DNA from 2 places in the Sporosarcina sp. P18a genome. Region 2 is predicted to be linked to the other one. Evidence: riboswitches for the same ligand, from Rfam matches in the RefSeq annotation. Region 2 holds a riboswitch; the other holds the start of a gene.
The links. Region 2 has a riboswitch for S-adenosylmethionine ahead of CSV75_RS15710 (MFS transporter). Riboswitches for the same ligand answer to the same signal wherever they lie in the genome.

Region 1 (9,967 bases), on a different contig from region 2:
GGAGGAATTCCTATGCCAGATCGAGTAGTCGCAACAGAAGAAGCGTTGGCCCTTATAGAGTGGTTAAAAGATAAGCACGGCCCTTTGATGTTTCACCAGTCTGGCGGTTGCTGTGATGGATCTTCTCCGATGTGTTACGAAGATGGAGACTTGATTATTGGTAATCAGGATATCTTGCTTGGGCATATTGGCGGCATGCCATTCTATATGATGAAGAGCCAGTTTGAATACTGGAAGCATACACAACTGATTATTGACGTAGTCGACGGACGTGGAGGGATGTTTTCGCTTGAAGGAGTGGAAGGGAAACGTTTCTTAACCAGATCTCGTGCTTTCACTGACGGGGAGTATAAGGAATTAACTTCATAAAAAAGCCTTCCAAAGAATAGGAAGGCTAGGACTGAAAGCAACTCTCAACACATGGGACCTTGCTTTCAGTTTTTTATTTACTGTATTCAATTTTTGTCATGGATAAAATCTTCATGCCATAAAACGTTGGCGATCCTCAGGTGAAGGCAACATGCAGGATAATTCCTTTTTACCGAACCATTTATATCGGTTTTTTGCAACATAGTCGTAGACGACGTCGCGGATTGCTGGTGGGATGACTACGAATAGGAATGCCAAGTGCCATAAACCATCCAGTTTTTTGGCTATACGTAAAGCTGCGCCTGACTTTGTATAGGCTTTACCGTTTTCAATCAATACTAAGCTATCTACGTCATCAGAAATTTGGTAGTCTTTACGAAGTTTTCTACCTACATCGTCTTGTAACGAAGCGAATGAAAAGTGTTTGTACGGGTCACGTTTAATGATAAATTGAACGCTTGCATCACAGAAGTTACATTCGCCATCAAATAGTATAATTCTATCTCGTTTCATAGTTACTCTCTCCTTCAAAAATAGGTGATATCGTACTATACCCACATAGTTTTGACTTCACTCACGCGTAGTAAACAGAATAGTGTGAATTTGTTTGTGTATAGTATATAATAGAAGATAATAAGCTCGCTTTGTCTTGTGCATCATATAAAAAAAGAAGGAGTGAAAAAGTATGGAACGTCAATACATCCATCCAGCTGAGCTGGAGTTGCGTCGTGACTCTGACTTTTTACGTTCTGAGAATATGGTAGGCGAAGGTGCTCCGGTCCATGGCGCATTAAATGAGTGTGAATTTATTGTGAAGAAACTAGAATTAATTGAAAATAGTCTAGGTTATGAGAAGCCTGCTACGCCTAGAAGCTGTGAGTTATAAATAGCTTATTAATAATATAGCAATGACCTTTATCTCTATTGATAAAGGTCATTGCTATTTATTTTTCATTATACTATGGCGGCAGCCCGTAACAAACTTGTTGGCTCGCATGTAATAAGGTATAAGGAGGTGGAGAAATGAATCAAGGACATTGTGGAATGTCAGGCGGACATGGTCAGCAGGGATGGGGACACCATCAGCATCATCAAGGAATGCATGGTCACCAAGGTTTTCAACCCGTTTTTTGCCCGCCACAATATCGCTTTAACGATTGCTTCACTAAACAGGAAATGCCATTTATTCATCCGATCGTGAATGTGAATCGACACCACGTAGTCGGCGTGCCACAGCACTACTACACAGAAACTACGGAAAATGTTATGGGCTCTACTATCATGCCAGGAAGAGGGCCAGGATATGGACCAGGATATGGAGGTATGCGGGGTGGCGAAGGTTGTCACCGCCGTAGAAGATGCCGCTGATCATTTTTTAATATGAAGAATCCGCCATCTCTAGTATTTCAGAGATGGCGGATTTTTTATTTTCTCAAGCGCCAGACACTCGGGACGTTTCAGAACTACCAAAAAGGCAAAGAGCGCCTTTGTGGTATTTCCTCCAACGCCTGTCGAGTCTAAACGGTGCTTTCAGCATTAGGGTTATGCGTTAAAGTATCTTGCGTCGGGATGGGCGAAGACGATGGCGGATACGGATGCTTCTGGTTCCATCATGAATTCTTCGGTTAGCACGACGCCGTGGTCTTCCGGTTTGATGAGGCGGAAGAGTTTAGCTTGATCTTCTAGATTTGGACAAGCTGGGTAGCCGAATGAGAAACGTTGGCCTTGGTATTTGGCCGCGAAACGTTCGAGCATTGTAAAGTCTGTTGGATCAGGGAATCCCCATTGGTCACGGATTTCTTGGTGAATCCGTTCAGCGAAGCCTTCTGCCAACTCCAATGCAGTCGCTTGGAACGCATGGCTTTCAAGGAATTTGCCTTCTTCCTTCAGTTTGTTTGCATAATCACGGACCCCTTTACCAGCAGTCACTTGCATGAATGCCACGTAATCCATTTCACCACTTTGCACTGTTTTCAAGTAATCAGCCAAGCACAGGAAAGGCTCTTTTTCTTGACGCGGGAACGTAAATCGTTCAATTTCAGTTTTTGAATCTTCCGGATCATAAATGATTACGTCATCCCCGTCTGCCTGGGCAGGGAAGAATTGATAAATACCGGAAGCTTTCATCTTGTCGGACTTCAAGAACTCCGTTACCATTTCATGAAGTTGTACTGCGCGTTCTTCTTTTCTTTCAAGCATTTTATCGACATTTCCTCGTAGACCTAAGTGGTGACCGATAAGTGTACGCATATTTACGTAAGGATGTAAGTGAGCAACCGAGTAATCTTTCACGACCCGTCTACGTAAATCGGTTGGTGTGAATACAGGAACGTCAGTGCGTACCGTTTTCACGGGACGTGGCTTCACTGCAACTGCTGACGTGCCTCGACTTGCTTTAAGCGCATCATTGGTTTCGCGTTTCTCGATACTATCTGCTAATTCTTCGAGTAACGCTCCTTTGTCATTACTTTGTAGACGGTTTGCTAAGTCGAGACCTTGCATCGCATCTTTTGCAAAAATAACTGGGCCATCATACTCAGGTGCGATTTTCGTTTCAGTAAAGCGCCTTGTTAATGCGGCTCCACCTACCATTACTGGCGTGTCGATTCCTGCCGCCTTAAAGTCCTGTGCTGTCAACACCATTTGCTGGGCAGACTTTACGAGAAGTCCAGATAGTCCTACAATGTCTGGTTTTTCTTTACGAATCACTTCAATTAATGTAGCTGGAGTAACTTTAATACCGATATCTATGACTTTAAATCCGTTATTACTTAAGATGATTTCCACGAGGTTTTTTCCGATATCATGTACGTCACCTTTTACTGTTGCTAGAATGATTTTGCCTTTCCCGCTATCGTCTTCTTTCTTTTCCATGAACTGTTCAAGGTATGAAACAGAAGCTTTCATGACTTCAGCACTTTGAAGAACTTCCGCTACGATCAGCTGGTTGTCATTGAATAGACGCCCAACTTCAGCCATTCCTTTCATCAAAGGACCATTGATGATATCAAGTGGTGCGTCGTATGTCTTTAAAGCCGTTTCCAAATCAGGTATTAAGCCTTCTTTTGTACCCTCCACCACATAGTACGCAAGACGATCAGGCACGGTTTTCGGAATATCGTCTTCTGATTTCTCTTTTTTCTTACCACGATAGAAGTCCGTAAACTCTGCCAATGTTTCATCTGTAGTATTAAACAGTAATTCATTCGCCAGTTTGATTTCTGCTTCTGGAATCGAAGCAAAGCGCTCAAGCTTCTCTGTATTTACAATCGCATAATCCAGACCTGCTTGTGTACAGTGATACAAGTACACAGCATTCAACACTTCACGGCCAACAGGGGGCAACCCGAAGGATACGTTGCTGACACCAAGAGTCGTTAAAGTGCGCGGAAGTTTTTCTTTGATTAATCGAATTCCTTCAATTGTTTCTACTGCCGATCCAATGTATTGTGCGTCACCTGTACCAACAGGGAAGACAAGTGGATCAAAAATAATATCTTCCGGTGGGATCTCCCATTTATTAACGAGTAAATCATAAGAACGCAACGCAACTTCTAGCTTACGTTCTCTCGTTACTGCCATTCCAATTTCATCAATCGTTCCTACAACTACGGCCGCTCCATATTTTTTTACTAAAGGAAGTACGGCATCAAAGCGTTCTTCACCATCTTCTAAGTTAATAGAGTTGATGATTGCTTTGCCCTGCGAGAATTTCAAGGCCTCTGCAATGACGTTTTCATCGGTAGAATCGATGACTAGAGGAACTTTGACTTTTTTTACGACTTCTTTCATGAAGCGAGTCATATCGTATAATTCATCACGGTCAGGGTTCGCAAGACAAATATCCAATACATGCGCACCACGTTTTACTTGTGCACGTGCGATTTCTGCAGCTTCCTCAAACTTTTCCTCTACAATTAGTTGTTTGAATTTACGTGAGCCGATAACGTTTGTACGTTCCCCGATTAATAATGGACGTAATGTATCGTCGTAGAGCAAAGGCTCAATCCCTGAAATGGCATGACCATGAGGATTTTCTGGCATCTTGCGTGGAGCCTTATCTTTAACTACCTCACGAATTGCGCGAATGTGATCAGGCGTTGTACCGCAGCAACCGCCAACCATGTTCAACCAACCTTTTTCAGCGAAGCCTTCCAGTTTTTTCGATAATGATTCAGGAGATTCATGATAATGTCCTTCTTCATCCGGCAATCCGGCATTTGGATAACAGGTTACGTAGCTTGTCGCCAATTCGGACAATGAACGCAAATGGTCAGTCATGAATTCAGGACCTGTTGCACAGTTTAAACCGACCGAAAGTGGATGGACGTGTTCAATGGAAATATAGAAGGCTTCAATACTTTGTCCAGCAAGCGTTGTACCCATCGGTTCGATCGTACCTGAAATCATGATAGGAATTTCGCGTCCAAGCTCTTCAAACGCCTTCTTAATACCAATTGTTCCAGCTTTCACATTCAGCATATCCTGACTTGTTTCCATCAGTATCAAATCACTGCCTGCTTCTACAAGCGCTCTTGCCTGTACATAGAAATCATTAGATAGTTCATCGAACGTGATACCGCCCGTTACCGAAAGTGTCTTTGTCGTGGGCCCGATCGCCCCCGCGACAAAACGTGGCCATTCTGGTGTAGAAAACTTCGCTGCACTCTTTTTCGCGATTTCTACAGACTTCGCATTAATTTCATCTGCACGATGACCAAGTGAAAATTCATTCAATACAAGGGGAGTACCGCCAAATGTATTCGTACAAATGATATCAGCACCGGCTTCTAAATATTCATCGTGAATTTTCTCCAAAACGTCAGGGCGTAACACACTCATGTATTCATTACATCCATCGTATTCTTCTCCGCCGAAGTCTTCCGTTGAGAAATCTTCCGCTTGCAGCATCGTCCCCATCGCACCATCAATGATAAGGATTCTTTTATCTAGTTGTTCTTCAATAGGATGTCTCTGCATGTGTTAATTCCCTCTCCTTCTGCTGGTCTATTTTCTTAATATATTCATACAACTCTAATGTCATATCGTAACGCAGGAATGGTGTGATGAGATACAGTCCATTAAAATACTGAGCCGCTGTATCTATCAATTCTTTTGCAATTTCAAGCCCTGTTTCAGTTGATTTTTCACGGTCATCTCCGCATTCACGCATTCTTTCTAACACATCTTCTGAAAGCTTGATACCCGGTACCTCATGATGCAGGAACTCTGCATTTCGTATATTCGTCAATGGCATGATCCCAATAAAGATCGGTGTATCCAGGTGTTTTGTTGCTTCATATACATCGATAATCTTTTCTTTCGTGTAAACTGGCTGAGTGATGAAATAGTCTGCACCCGCTTCAATCTTCTTCTCGAGCCGTTGTACAGCACGATCGATGACGCGGACGTTCGGATTGAAAGCTGCTGAAATAGAGAAGCTGGCTTTCTTGCGCAATGGCTTACCGGAGAATGAAATCCCTTCATTCAATTTCTTAATTAACTGCAATAACTCCATGCTAGATACATCGTAGACGCTTGTAGCACCGGGGAAGTCCCCAACCTTTGTCGGGTCGCCTGTCACGGCTAGGATATCGTGAATGCCTAATGCATCAAGCCCCATCAAATGTGATTGTAAGCCAATGAGATTGTGATCGCGACACGTTAAATGTACAAGCGGGCGGATATTATGTTGCATCTTGACGATCGAGCCCATCGCCATGTTGCTGATGCGTGGAGAAGCAAGTGAATTATCTGCCATTGTTATAGCGTCAACTCCCGCGTCATATAACAAATTTGCACCTTTGATATAATCTTCTGTTTCCAAGTGGCGCGGTGTATCTAGTTCTACAATTACCGTACGCTCTGTTTTCGCTTTTTCGTGAAGAGGTTGATGTTTTGCCGGATCCGCTTCATGAATCACGATAGGTTTCGCCGGTTGTACGACCTTTTCCGTGATAGGTGTCAGTCGCGCTAACTGTGTTTTCGCCGCTTTAATATGCTTAGGTGTTGTCCCGCAACATCCTCCAATCAATCGAACGCCTTGATCACGAAGTAATACAGCAGCGCGTCCAAAGTATTCTGCCTCTGATTCATAAACAATACGTCCATCTTCTACATCTAATAGACTGGCGTTTGGATATGCGGATAAAAATGCTTTCTCTGGTAATGTCACATTATCGAATGCTTGAATCGTGTGGTAAGGACCTAATCGACAGTTAACGCCTACGATATCTGCTCCAAGAGACTCGAGCTGATGAAGTGCATCGTTTAATGAAAGTCCGTTCTGTAATACACCGGGATCATGCATAGAAACTTGTGCAATCAATGGAACATCCGTAATTTTCTTTAATGTTGTAACTACCGATGATAACTCTTCAAAGTCATAATACGTCTCCAATAGGAGACCATCAGGATCACCTGTTAATAATGCATTGGCTTGTTCAAGTACGACTTTTTCAATTTCATCCAATGTCGCATCGCTTTTACGTATACCTCGCAAGCCGCCTATTGTTCCAAGTACAAATTGCCCCCCAGGCGCCGCTGCGCGTTTGGCAATTTGAATGGCTGCTTTATTGAAATCCGTGACATGACTTTCTAAGCCGTAGCGAGCTAATTTGATTGCGTTCGCACTGTAAGTGTTAGTCTGGATTATATCTGCACCAGCTGAGATGTAGTCTTGGTGAATTTGCTCTATAATTTCAGGCTTTTCTATATTTAGTTCTTCATAACAGTAATCAATTCCGTAAGAATATAAAATCGTCCCCATTGCACCATCTGCCGTTAGGACATTTGTTTGTAGTTTCTCGAGCAATGACATAAATCCATCTCCCCTTTAGCCTTTTTTAATCAAAAAAAGCCTTCAAGTATATTAGAAGGCTTTGTAATCTCAATGACTAGTTCCCTCTCATCTTTTCAGAGTGTCAATTTGACAGACTGCTGGAAGTAGCACCTTGCCTAAATGGCTGGTTGCTGAAGCGTCGACGGGCCAGTCCCTCGGCTTCTCTTGATAAGATATGTTTCTTATTCAATTATTTAGATTATTCTAACCACATCATAGCGGCTTTGTTGGATATCGTCAAGTGAACGTTTGGTGAAGTTCAAAGCGCGGAGTTAGTGCATAGAGAAATTGCGGTATATATGCTAAAATTAATGAAATAACTCGAAAAGGTGAGAAATTATGCGTTTCTTTAAATACTCATTTCCAATCGCTGTTCTTGTAGGTACACTTGCTTGGATTATGATAGGTAACAGTTACGAAGAGGTTGCTTATGATATGCGTGTGTACATTACAATTGGGGCTGCTATATTCAGTGGTTTAATCTCAAGTGTTTTGTTTCGCAAAGAAAAGGAAGAACAGATTGATGAGAAGAAGTAGGCTGTCAGCGGTATGCTGCAGTCTTTTTTTGTCTGCTTTTATGAGTTAACCAAAAAATAAATTTTGTTGACACGTAATGGGTTAACCGATATTATTTATGAGGTAACCAATTTAAAAAGAGGTGTCGTAATGACAATAGCAGCAGAGAGAAGACCGGGAAGTAGATTCAGCGCACTAACTATTGTATATAGCGGGATGTTCGCAGCGTTAATGATGATTGGAGCGAATATTACATCCTTCGTGCCGTTTTTAGTAGTTGGTGGAGTACCCATCACATTACAAACTTTTTTCGCTATCTTATCAGGACTATTACTTGGTAGTCGTCTAGGTGCGTTATCGATGACCGTCTATATGTTAATAGGACTAGCAGGAGCACCAGTCTTCGCTAAATTTTCAGGAGGCTTCGGTCAGATCTTGAGTCCGACGTTTGGATTTATTCTCACGTTTATTCTGATCGCTTATGTAGCCGGAAAGATTGTTGAGCGAAAGCATACTATGTCTGCCTTTATTATCGCAGCATTTGTCGCTACAGCAATCAACTATATACTAGGTACAAGTTGGATGTATTTTGCGTACAAGATGTGGGCTGCTGCACCCGACGTGTTTACCTACAAGATTGCTTGGCTGTGGATGATGCCGCCACTACCGAAAGATTTAATTCTAGCTGTACTGTCAGGCATATTCGCATTTAGAATATCAAAACACTTGAAAGTGAGGCGGACGTTATAATGAACTATCAAAGGCTGGCTACTCAAGTACTCGAAGGCCATGTACTAACTGATGAGGAATCACTCGCAATATTAAATAGCCCAGATGAAGATTTACTATTATTACTGCACGCGACATACTCGATTCGGTCACATTACTTCGGCAATAAAGTAAAGTTGAATATGATTATCAATACGAAATCGGGACTATGTCCGGAAAACTGTGGGTATTGCGCGCAATCCATCATTTCAAAAGCACCTGTTGAAAAGTATGCAATGATGAAATCGGAAGAAATACTAGAAGGTGCGGAACGTGCTGCCGCTAATAATGCGGGCACCTATTGCATCGTAGCAAGTGGACGAGGACCGCGTGACAGTGAGCTGGACATCGTGATTGATTCTGTTAAACAGATTAAAGAGAAGCACAAGGGCATGACGGTATGTGCTTGTTTAGGTATTTTGAAGCCAGGACAAGCAACACGTTTGAAAGAGGCAGGAGTAGATCGCTATAACCACAACTTGAACACATCTGCAGAGCATCACGAGAGTATAACAACATCGCATACATACGATGATCGTGTAAATACTGTAGGACTTGCCAAAGAAGCGGGCATCTCTCCATGTTCAGGCGTTATCGTCGGCATGCGTGAAACAAAACAAGATATCATCTCCATGGCGCGTAGCCTACGTGAACTGGACGCAGACTCGATACCTGTAAACTTCCTGCACGCAGTGGATGGAACCCCGTTGGAAGGAACATCAGAACTGGATCCCCGTTACTGCTTAAAGGTCTTGTGTCTATTCCGCTACATTAATCCTAGCAAAGAAATCCGCATCTCGGGTGGACGTGAAGTGAATCTTAGAAGCCTACAACCACTAGGCCTCTACGCTGCAAACTCCATCTTTATCGGCGACTACCTCACAACATCGGGTCAAGAAAACGATCAAGATCAAAAAATGCTGGAAGACATGGGCTTCGAAGTCGACCTAGAACCTTTGAATAAAGAACCCATCACTTTGTAAATAGAAAAGAAGAAAAATGTTTGTATACTCCGTGACTGAAGACAATCCACTATAAGGATCTGTTCTTCAGTCTTTTCTTATTTATATAAGTTGAATTAAAGATTTCAGGATACACTAAGTTGATTTTCGTTACAGGCGGCGACTCCGGCGGGAACAGCACGAGCTGAAAGCCCCGCAGGTAGCGAAAACCGTAACGAAGAACGGTTTTTGCGAGTAAAAGCGAAGCGTTAGGAGCACGTCTTTGCCCGTAAACCGTAACGAAGAACGGTTTTTGCGAGTAAAAGCGAAGCGTTAGGAGCACGTCTTTGCCCGTAGCGGACGAGGAGATTGAGGCCGTGCCCGCGGAACGCGTCCGCCTGGAATGGAAATCAACGGTTCCCTTGTGAGGACTACTTCTTATGGTCAACTAATATAGTTAGAATTCCATTTAGAAAGATTACAGTAGTACACCGTAAGCGGAAAATACCCGTCTAGAACGTTAGTAAACGGT
Region 2 (9,967 bases):
TAGAAAGACTTTCCGTCACACCGTTTTTTCCAAATTGTAAAAAATGTTTTTTTTCATTGTAGAATCCATGTAGAAGCAAGTAGCGTAAATAGTGATCCATTACTTTACGTCGTGAAACGATATCCTTCATTCCATAATCAAAAAGCCAACTATCGATAACATTAAATATACCCCGGTTTATATAATAACTTTTTGCACACCAATCAAAAAAACGTCTGTCGGGTAAATGAAAAAGATCTTCCATATCCTCTTTTGTAGAGACAATATTCATTTCTACTGCATACATATTTGACACCCCTTTTTATTTACTATCCAAGAAACGGATCTTGCATAAGAGGTAGAGATCACTTCCTCTTATGCAAATATATTCATCTCCGTATTTCCTTCCATTACAACTATTATGTCAAATGAATGGCTATGTTTCTCTTTATGTTCTTTCTCAAACATTACCTAAATATAAAGCCGTATCACAAAAAGATTTTAATACTTCATTATATCATCTCATGATAGCGCTTTCAAAGGGTGGCAAATACTTTTAACACTGCACTTGTAAATTCAAGATACATTCGATTGACACTTTAGAACAATCATATTTCCGGGTTGAATAACTAGTTTTCTTAAATATTTTAGTATCTAAAATATTTAGTCTGAGTCCAATAAAAGATACACGATCACTGTATGATAGCTACTATTATTGTTCTTTACGCATGACAAAGTTTAAAGCAGCCTCATAATGGTCACCTTTATTTTCAAACTTCGTTAGAAGATCCAAGCGAACGCCGTCTGCCACGTCATTTTCAAGCCATTTGTCATCGTCTGGGAATACTTGAGTAATTAGCGTTTCATGACCTTCCGCTTCAAACATTAAGTGTAGATGCGCGGGACGCATTGGTTGTTTATCCGCATATTCCAGGAACTCACCTGTAGGACCGTTTGTTGGAATTGGATAAGGGGTTGGTAAAATAGTTTTCACTTCAAAGTTTCCATTTTCATCCGTATAGAAGTGACCTCTTAGATTATATTTGGGCGCAACTGAGTCAAAGGCAGAGTAAGTAGCATCTGAATCATTATGCCACATTTCAACTTTGACATTGCCAAGTGCTTCGCCATCAACATTGCTTACATTCCCTTTGAAATACAATACATCCCCTGCTTCATTAGGTCGTTGCGTCAACACAATTGGTTTTCCATCTTCTGCTTCGAGCAATGGAGTTCCTTCAATAAAATAAGGTCCTAAAAGTGATGGTTGTGTACCAGGCATCTCTGTATACATCGCACGCAACACATGTGTCTCTAAGAATACATCTGCAAATAGGGGTAGTTCTCCAGTACGCCCTAAACGATCTGCCCAGTTCACGAAGTTTGTATATTCTTCATGATTAAGTTCTGCTTCTTCCAGAAATGCTTGGATATGTTTAATGAATAAGTCAAATACTTCTACAACGCGATCATTTTTTTTAACAGCTTCTTTTTGCATAATTAAATTCCCCCCAATTAGTTGTTATACTAACATTTTCACTTAGCCTTAACAAAATACTATCTTACTGTTATAAGTCTGTGAAAAGTTAGAATATTTAATCTACACTTTCATCTTATTCCAATGTAAAAACGAAATCAATATACTTTTAGGACTGACTATATCCGATTATTAGATCTATTAGTACTAATTCTTGCTCTTTAATTAACGTCATCCTGTAGACATTATCAATACAGATTAATAATAGTACTAGATCAGTTTTAGGTTTCATATAGGTCAAAAAAAGATAAAAGGCAATTACTAAAAAGTATCTGCTTGAGACATACATTGTTGTTTCCATAAATACTTACTCCAAAAATGGATTGCTAACACTCTTCTATGCTGTATATTTTATTTAATTAGATAATATAAGAAAGGAACTTAATAACGGGAAGACTTCTTCACTAAGGAGTAAAAAGTAGTTAACGTGCTTATTAAAAGATACTGTTGTACGAATATCTTTTATTAATCCCCCATTTCAAAAAAAGGACGAGCGTTCCATGAATACGCTCGTCCTTCTTACCATTACGGTTATTTGCTCCAGTGCTCAGCGATGAATTCATTACGTCCTGAACGTGCACGGTTGTCTTTGTAATGTTCTTGTTCTTTTATATAATAATCTTGATGGTATTCTTCTGCCCGATAGAATGTTTCTGCGGGGCGGATAGTTGTAACGATAGGTTTTGTGAAAATACCACTTGCAGCTAGGTCAGCTTTCGATTTTTTGGCAGCTTCCCGTTGCGCCTCTGTGTAATAAAAAATAGCGGTTGTGTAAGATGAGCCGCGGTCGTGAAATTGACCTTCTGCGTCTGTCGGATCAATTTGTTGCCAGTAAACTTCAAGCAACTTCTCATATGGGAATAAGGCAGGATCAAATGTGATTTCAACGACTTCCACATGACCGGATGCACCTTTTTTCACGTCTTCATACGTTGGATTATCCAGATGTCCGCCCATATATCCTGACACGACGTCTTGGACACCTGGCCATTCTTTAAACGGTTTCACCATGCACCAGAAACATCCTCCAGCAAATGCAGCCTTTTCAAAATTCTGTTCAACCATTGACAACATCTCCTTTTTTATGAAAGCGCGTGCCCAAATCCACTTGTCTAGTAGAGGCGTACACAACCTGTTTGTGATTTAAAAGTCCTTCTTATACTATATCATTGACCGCCTATACGATGGTAGTTTCACGAGGTTACTAGTAAAGCTTTCTCCTGCATTTTTCTACTTTCTTCTTCCGGTATACGAATAAATTTTACAATAATTGCACTCACTAAGTAGAGACCACTGAAAATCCACACGACCCCTTCCGCTCCAACAAGCCCGATAAACGTTAAGGCGATCGCTGGTGCTACGAATGTTGATAAACCCGCGGAAAAATTCAACACGGACATTGCCGCGCCTTTATCTTCACCCGCCACAGAAGGTACCAATGCACCGATCGGAACGTAGCCCGCTACCAAACCACCCCAAATGAAACCGACAATGCTTGTCGCAACAATGCTACCATTTGTAATCACCGGTATATAGAACAGAAGTGGCGTGAATATTGCACATCCGACTCCACCAAACCAAATGATCGTGTTTTTCCAACCGAATTTGTCTCCAATGAAGCCGAACACTAAATTAAAGATAATATTTCCTAAGAAAAATGTTCCCCATAATTGCAGCCAAGCAGTTGTTTCAATGCCATGTTGTGCCATATGCATGGGTAGGAATACTGGGAATCCATAAACACTTAAGCTATTGATAACGCGGACAACCCCACCCGCAGCAACTCTCGGGTTTGATTTCAAAATGGTAATACCTTTCAATAATTCTTTGACTGCTTCTTTTTTGTTCGCTAGTTTTTTCTTTTCAAACTTGTCTTTATTGATAACTAAAGCTAAAACCGCACCTAGACTTACCCAGAAGATAGATGTCCACATTGTATTGATGTAACCGAGATATTGGATCGCAACACTTGAATACCACGCACCAAGAACCATCATTCCCGCACAAAATACAAACCAGAACCAACCAACAGCAGAACTCAATTTATTTTGCGGTGTCTTATAAATGACCCATGTCAAGAAAGAATAAGCAAATAACGGATAACCAAAACCTTTAATGAAATAAGTTAAAAGCATGATCGGGTAATTCATCGTAGAGAAACCGTATGTAATAAACCCTGCCGTACCGATAATATAGACGGCTAATCCGATGGCCATTGTACGTTTCGGGCCAAAAACATCTACACAGACGCCCGAAAACCAAGATGACAGTGCGATTGAGATTCCATATACTGTGAATATAGCAGCCGATTGCTGAATCGTTAATCCGCTTTCAATTAAGAATGGGCTTAACCAACCGGCTTCAATTCCATCTCCCATCATAAACAACATCACACCAAAAAAGCCCCAACCTAAGTTTTTCGTGATTCCAATTCTCTCCAACACATCAGTGCCCTCCATTCATATCCGTTTTGTAATGTCTTTACAAAACAAAAAAACTTTCTGTAAAAAACAGAAAGAGTCGTTGGTATTCATCGCTAGCGCAATATAAATATGCATTCCTCTTTCTATCTCTCAAGCTACGCTTGCTGGATTTGGCACAATTATGTTGCCGAAGTTTCATAGGGCCAGTCCCTCAACTTCTCTCGATAGAAAAATAATATGAAATTAGTAGAATATAATAAAAACAGACCTAATGAACTCACTGTACAGAATAATTAATTTTAAGTCAACCAGTTATTGAAACTTTCTAAATATACTGCCGCATTATGATATACTAATTAGCAAAATCATTTGTTTATATCAAATGTATAAGTGAGCGCTTTTCACTAAAATTAGAATAACCCGGACCCATACTTTTGGGATACGCATCCCTTTACAATAACGGAATTTCAAAATTGTTAATCACTATTTGATTTAGATACTTTAGCAATGTCAGGATTTCATATTATATTTAAATATTATTCCCGTAGAAAGGACTTGTATAATGCAATCGTATATTGATGTAGAAAATGGTATCGTCCCCTCGGTTTGTTCTCTGGATTGTCCAGACCAATGTGGACTGTTGATTCATAAAGAAGATGGTAAAATCATTAAAATTGAAGGTGATCCCGAACATCCAATCACAAAAGGAAGTATTTGCAACAAAGTTCGGCATATGGCTGAACGGATTTACGATCAAAATCGGATTACTACTCCTTTGAAACGAATCGGGGAAAAAGGCGATGGGCAATTCGTTCCAATCAGTTGGCAAGAAGCCATTACAACTATTACAAATCAGTGGAAAAAATTAATTTCTGAAGAAGGGCCAGAATCAATTCTTCCCTACAGTTTCTATGCCAATATGGGGAAACTTAGTTCTAAAGGGATGGATCGCCGTTTCTTCTACCGCCTAGGTTCGAGTCAACTGGATCGAACCATTTGTTCAGTCGCTGGTGAAGCCGGCTACAATTACACGATGGGTGGGCGTTATGGAACAGATCCAGAAGAGATGAAGGATACGAAATTATTTGTTTTTTGGGGCATCAATGCCGTCAGTACGAATATGCACCAAATTATGATTGCGCAAAAAGCGAAAAAGAGCGGCGCTAAAGTTATCGTCATTGACGTCCATAAAAACCAAACTGGGCGCATGGCTGACTGGTTCATTCCCATTCTTCCGGGAACTGACGGAGCGCTTGCACTTGGAATTATGCATATTCTTTATAAAGAAAAGCTAGTCAATCAAGCATTTTTGGAGCAGTATACAATCGGCCATGAAGCGCTCGGTGAACATGTAAAATACTACGATCCCCAAATGGTTTCCACCATCACAGGTGTGCCGGAGGAAGATATCTATGAACTAGCACGGATGTATGGGACTGTCTCCCCTTCCATGATTCGCATTGGCAATGGGTTGCAGCATCATGATAATGGCGGCATGATAGTCCGGACTATCTCTTGCTTGCCTGCATTGACAGGGCAGTGGGAATTAAAAGGCGGTGGGGCGGTTAAATCAAATTCGGACTATTTGACACATAATATCGCCGCACTAGAACGTCCTGAACTTCAGGAGAAGCCAACGCGTAAATTCAATATGAATTTGTTGGGACAAGTATTACTGGAGGAACAACAGCCGGTTCGCTCTTTGTATGTCTATAATAGCAACCCCGCTGTTGTCGCACCAGATGCCAATAAAGTACAGGAAGGCTTGGCGCGTAAGGACTTGTTTACAGTGGTTCATGATTTGTTCTTGACAGACACTGCGTTGTTTGCCGATATTGTTCTACCGGCGACATCCGCATTTGAAAACACGGACTTCTATACGTCTTTCTGGCATCACTATATTCATTTGCAAGAACCAGTTATTGAAACCTACGGGGAGAGTAAATCCAACCCTGACGTTTTCAGATTATTAGCACAAGCTATGGGCTTTGATGAGCAACCTTTCCTAGATGATGACGCTGAAATGATCAATCAGGCGTTAAGCGATTTGTCCAACCCTCATTTATCCGAAGTGTCGTATGCCGCATTAAAGGATAAACGCTATATGAAAGCGAGCGATACACGCAATCCATTGAACCATTTAAAAACACCGAGCGGAAAAATCGAATTGTATTCAGAACAAATGAAATCGGCAGGATTACCGGCTCTTCCTACGTATATTCCAATTATTCAAGATTCCGATTATCCATTACTGTATATACCTGCAATTAACCATAATTTTATGAATACCATTTTTTCGAACAATGAAAAACATCTTAAACTTGAAAAAGAACCTACCTTGTTTATGAATCAGCACGATGCGAAAGAGCGGGGAATCGAGGACAAAGCGACTGTTCGTATTTGGAACGAGCGCGGAGAATGTGAATTTATTGTCTCTGTCGGCGAACAAGTACTGCCGGGAGTTGTTGTCAGTCAAGGGATTTGGGGAAATAATTCAGATCAAAAACGCCTTGTGAACGCCTTAACGCCAGATCGAATTGCCGACATGGGCGGTGGAGCTACGTTTTTCTCAGGGCGTGTTGAAGTCGAGAATTTATAACTAGACAAAACAGCTCAGAATTCCTGCCGCATTAATGGGAGCCTCCTCTTGTCTAAAACAGGAGGCTCACCTTGTTCTTACACTGATTTAACAATGCCGGATTATTAGATGCGCATTTCATAGAATTTGACGTTTTGCCGTTTCATCGATTGGATTGTTATTGATATCATTTGTCTCCTATAATTCACAACTAGATAACCCAGGATACCTTTCAATTACTTTACACCCCGGGAAAAAATTCGACGATTGTATAAAAGCTCATATGTATCTTCATTTGCTAATCTGTCATCTAAACAGGCATTTAATTAATTAAAATAGCTTGTAAAAAATAGTTATATATTACTACCTATTTGACTATATTCAAAGTTTACGTCAGTCAAGATAGCATGCTAAAATATATTGAATTTAATTCCAAAGAGGAAGTGTGAAACTTAAGAGAAGTCCGATATTGGCTATACCATCATCACGTTACACTGTATTTGATTTAAAGAAATCAAACTAGTAAAGAGGTGTTCTAAGTTGATAGCGGAAAATAAAGAACAAACAATATTTAATCATTTAGGAATGAGAATCATAACGGACCGTGACATTGAAATTATTGCAAAAGTCGAAGAACCATTAGTCGTCGTCTTAGGCAATATGTTGAGTGACGAAGAATGTGATGAACTGATCCGACTCTCGACAGACAAGATGAAACGATCCAAAATTGGCACAGCCCATGCGGAAAGCAAGATTAGAACAAGCAGCAGTATGTTTCTAGAAGAACGGGACAACCCGATTGTTATGAAAATCGAAAAACGGATTGAAGCAGTTATGAACATTCCTATCGAACACGGCGAAAGACTCCAGATTCTTCATTATCTGCCAGGACAGCAATATAAAGCGCACCATGACTTCTTCTCAGCGGCTAGCAATGTTACCAACAATCGAATCAGCACGCTCGTCATGTACTTGAACGATGTCGAACAAGGTGGCGAAACGTTCTTCCCCCATCTAAAACTGTCGGTCGTGCCCCAAAAAGGAATGGCCGTTTATTTCGAGTATTTCTACAGCGATCCGTTGTTGAACGACTTGACGTTGCACGGCGGCGCACCGATAGAAAGCGGAGAGAAATTTGTAGCGACGCAGTGGATGAGGAAGCAGAGGGTACGGTGAGGAACTTGGTTAAAGTTGATTAGTCAGTGCCTACACAAAGAGTTTTCTCAATAATCTGAACGGATACTGTATTTATAAATTTTTCTATTGCAAAAAGCGGTCGGCTGCTATTATGAGCTGAACGCTTTTTTTGATTCAAGGTATCTATTGAATGAAACGAACGTGCAATTTTCAGCACTTCTGTTAATGAGGACACGCATTATTGTATTTTACACATGAATGCATAAAAAACGCCAACCCCTAAATGTTAGGAGTTGACGCTTTTTAATTAGGACAGCTGTCTTACATCATGCCGCACATGTAATACCCTTGAAAACATGTACAAATGGAAGTTGAAAATCCTATTCAATCAACGTTTACAATTTTTAAGGCAAAGGGATATATAAATTTACCCTTAAATATGAACAAGTATTTATACAACATAACGATTAAAACGGGCAACATTTTTCGATTCTGGGGTAAGTCCTTTTTCCGATCCCTCAACATACGATCTACGTTATGACTTATACAGATTCTTCGCTTGAATGAACTTTCCGCATAAAGGCATTCACATCTGCTGGTACTTTACCGTCTAGTAAGGAAACAATATACACTGTTAAGAAGCCAACTGGCACGGTAATGATACCTGGCACTCTAAATTGTAAAGCCTCAGGTAAAATGGATGAAAAGAAAATCATAAACATAGAAACTGCAAAACCAACAATCAGCCCCGCAATTGCCCCCTTTTCAGTAATCCCACGCCACCAAATGCCTAATACGAAAATAGGTGCAAATGTGCTTGCCCCAACTGTAAAGGCGAGCGCGACAAGATGGCCAATGGAGGCATCTTTGACGAATAAACCGAGTACTCCATAAAAAACACCAAGAAAAACAATCGCTAATTTTGCAGCAACTACTCGATTTTTCTCTGTTAATTCCTTTTTCGTGAATTTTGCATATAAATCGTGAGCAATTGCTCCTGAACTTGCAATAAATAATCCAGATAGGTTTGAAAAAACCGCGGCAAACGCACCGGCAATTACAAATCCAAGCAGCCATTTACCGCCTAAAGCTGTTGCAATAGATGGTATCACCATATTATCCCCACCGGTAATCAGGTTCTGCATGACTTCAGGACTGGCATTTCCACTTAAATAGATGGCTCTTCCGACAACGCCAAGGTAAATGGCACAGGCGAAAAATAAACTGGCGATCCCAATCGCTAATACTGCCGACTTTCGGGCAGACTTAGCATCTGGATTTGTGTAAAAACGCAGTAAAATATGCGGAAGCCCAAGTGTACCTAGTGAAAGCCCGATTAACATAGATGCAGAGTGCCAAAAGTTTGGATTGAATGCACCAGTTTTTGACCATGTTTCTCCGTTAAATACGACATCTTTTCCATCCGTCGTATATGCGCCCGTGTTCAGTACCGTACCACTAAATTCACTGATTACGGATAGAATTCTCTCGTAATGGAAACCTCCATAAATAGCGGCAGCTACCATGACGATAAAGGCTATAAAACGAATCCAAAGCTCCAACGCTTGGTTAATGGTTGTTCCCTTCATTCCACCAATTCCAACGTAGAATATCATGACAACACTTGTAAAGATGATGCCAAATTCATAGGACGTTCCAAAAAACATGCTCAAAATTTGTGCAGCGCCGAGTAACTGGGGTGCTGCATAAAATCCTGAAATAGCAAGCACTACAATTACAGCAACAATTCTAGCTCTTTTACTATGAAAACGATAAGCAACAAAGTCTGCAACTGTGAAAGCACCGAATCGGCGTAAAGGTCCCGCTATGAAAAGTGCCAAAAGCGTTAAACCAATTGTAAAGCTAAAGGTATAAAAAGCCCCATCATAACCGATCGCAAAGGTAAGTCCTGCTAGCCCTAAAAACGTTGCAGCACTTAGATAGTCCCCGCCAATCGCTGAACCATTTGTAAACCATCCGAAATTACGGCCGCCTACAAAGAAGTCACTGGCACTTTCATTTCTTTTTGATAAATACGTAATATAGACAATCGTCCCCAATAATAAGAGCGTAAAGAGGTATTTTGGATCTAATAACGCTTGCATCATAGCAACGTCTCCTCCTTACTTTCTACAAAACTTGCTTGTACACTTGATGTTGCCCCCTTTGTCTTCACTTTGCTTGTTTGTTCACTTACCATGTTCTCTTTCTTCTCCATACGGCTCATTTCTAGACTTTTTCTTTCCCATCTTTCATAAAGCTTCGTGTGTAGATAAGCAATAATAAATGCCATTGCCATCGCGACAATTGTCG

Region 1: it holds a riboswitch for S-adenosylmethionine, as region 2 does, so the genes downstream of both, CSV75_RS10470 (bifunctional homocysteine S-methyltransferase/methylenetetrahydrofolate reductase) here and CSV75_RS15710 (MFS transporter) in region 2, are expected to answer to the same signal.

Annotation. Positions count from the first base shown of each region.
Region 1 covers NZ_PDYQ01000003.1:156,520-166,486, reverse strand. Annotated here, with positions in the region: gene CSV75_RS10495 (DUF779 domain-containing protein) at 13-369, shown strand; gene CSV75_RS10490 (thiol-disulfide oxidoreductase DCC family protein) at 481-882, opposite strand; gene CSV75_RS10485 (hypothetical protein) at 1,055-1,255, shown strand; gene CSV75_RS10480 (hypothetical protein) at 1,393-1,737, shown strand; gene metH (methionine synthase) at 1,912-5,349, opposite strand; gene CSV75_RS10470 (bifunctional homocysteine S-methyltransferase/methylenetetrahydrofolate reductase) at 5,330-7,189, opposite strand; SAM riboswitch class I at 7,274-7,385, opposite strand; gene CSV75_RS10465 (hypothetical protein) at 7,550-7,747, shown strand; gene CSV75_RS10460 (biotin transporter BioY) at 7,877-8,476, shown strand; gene bioB (biotin synthase BioB) at 8,476-9,477, shown strand.
Region 2 covers NZ_PDYQ01000010.1:2,892-12,858, forward strand. Annotated here, with positions in the region: gene CSV75_RS15690 (hypothetical protein) at 1-286, opposite strand, end outside; gene CSV75_RS15695 (dioxygenase family protein) at 692-1,477, opposite strand; gene msrA (peptide-methionine (S)-S-oxide reductase MsrA) at 2,048-2,581, opposite strand; gene CSV75_RS15710 (MFS transporter) at 2,710-3,960, opposite strand; SAM riboswitch class I at 4,080-4,170, opposite strand; gene CSV75_RS15715 (molybdopterin oxidoreductase family protein) at 4,502-6,538, shown strand; gene CSV75_RS15720 (2OG-Fe(II) oxygenase) at 7,103-7,693, shown strand; gene CSV75_RS15725 (sodium/solute symporter) at 8,197-9,762, opposite strand; gene CSV75_RS16610 (hypothetical protein) at 9,759-9,967, opposite strand, start outside.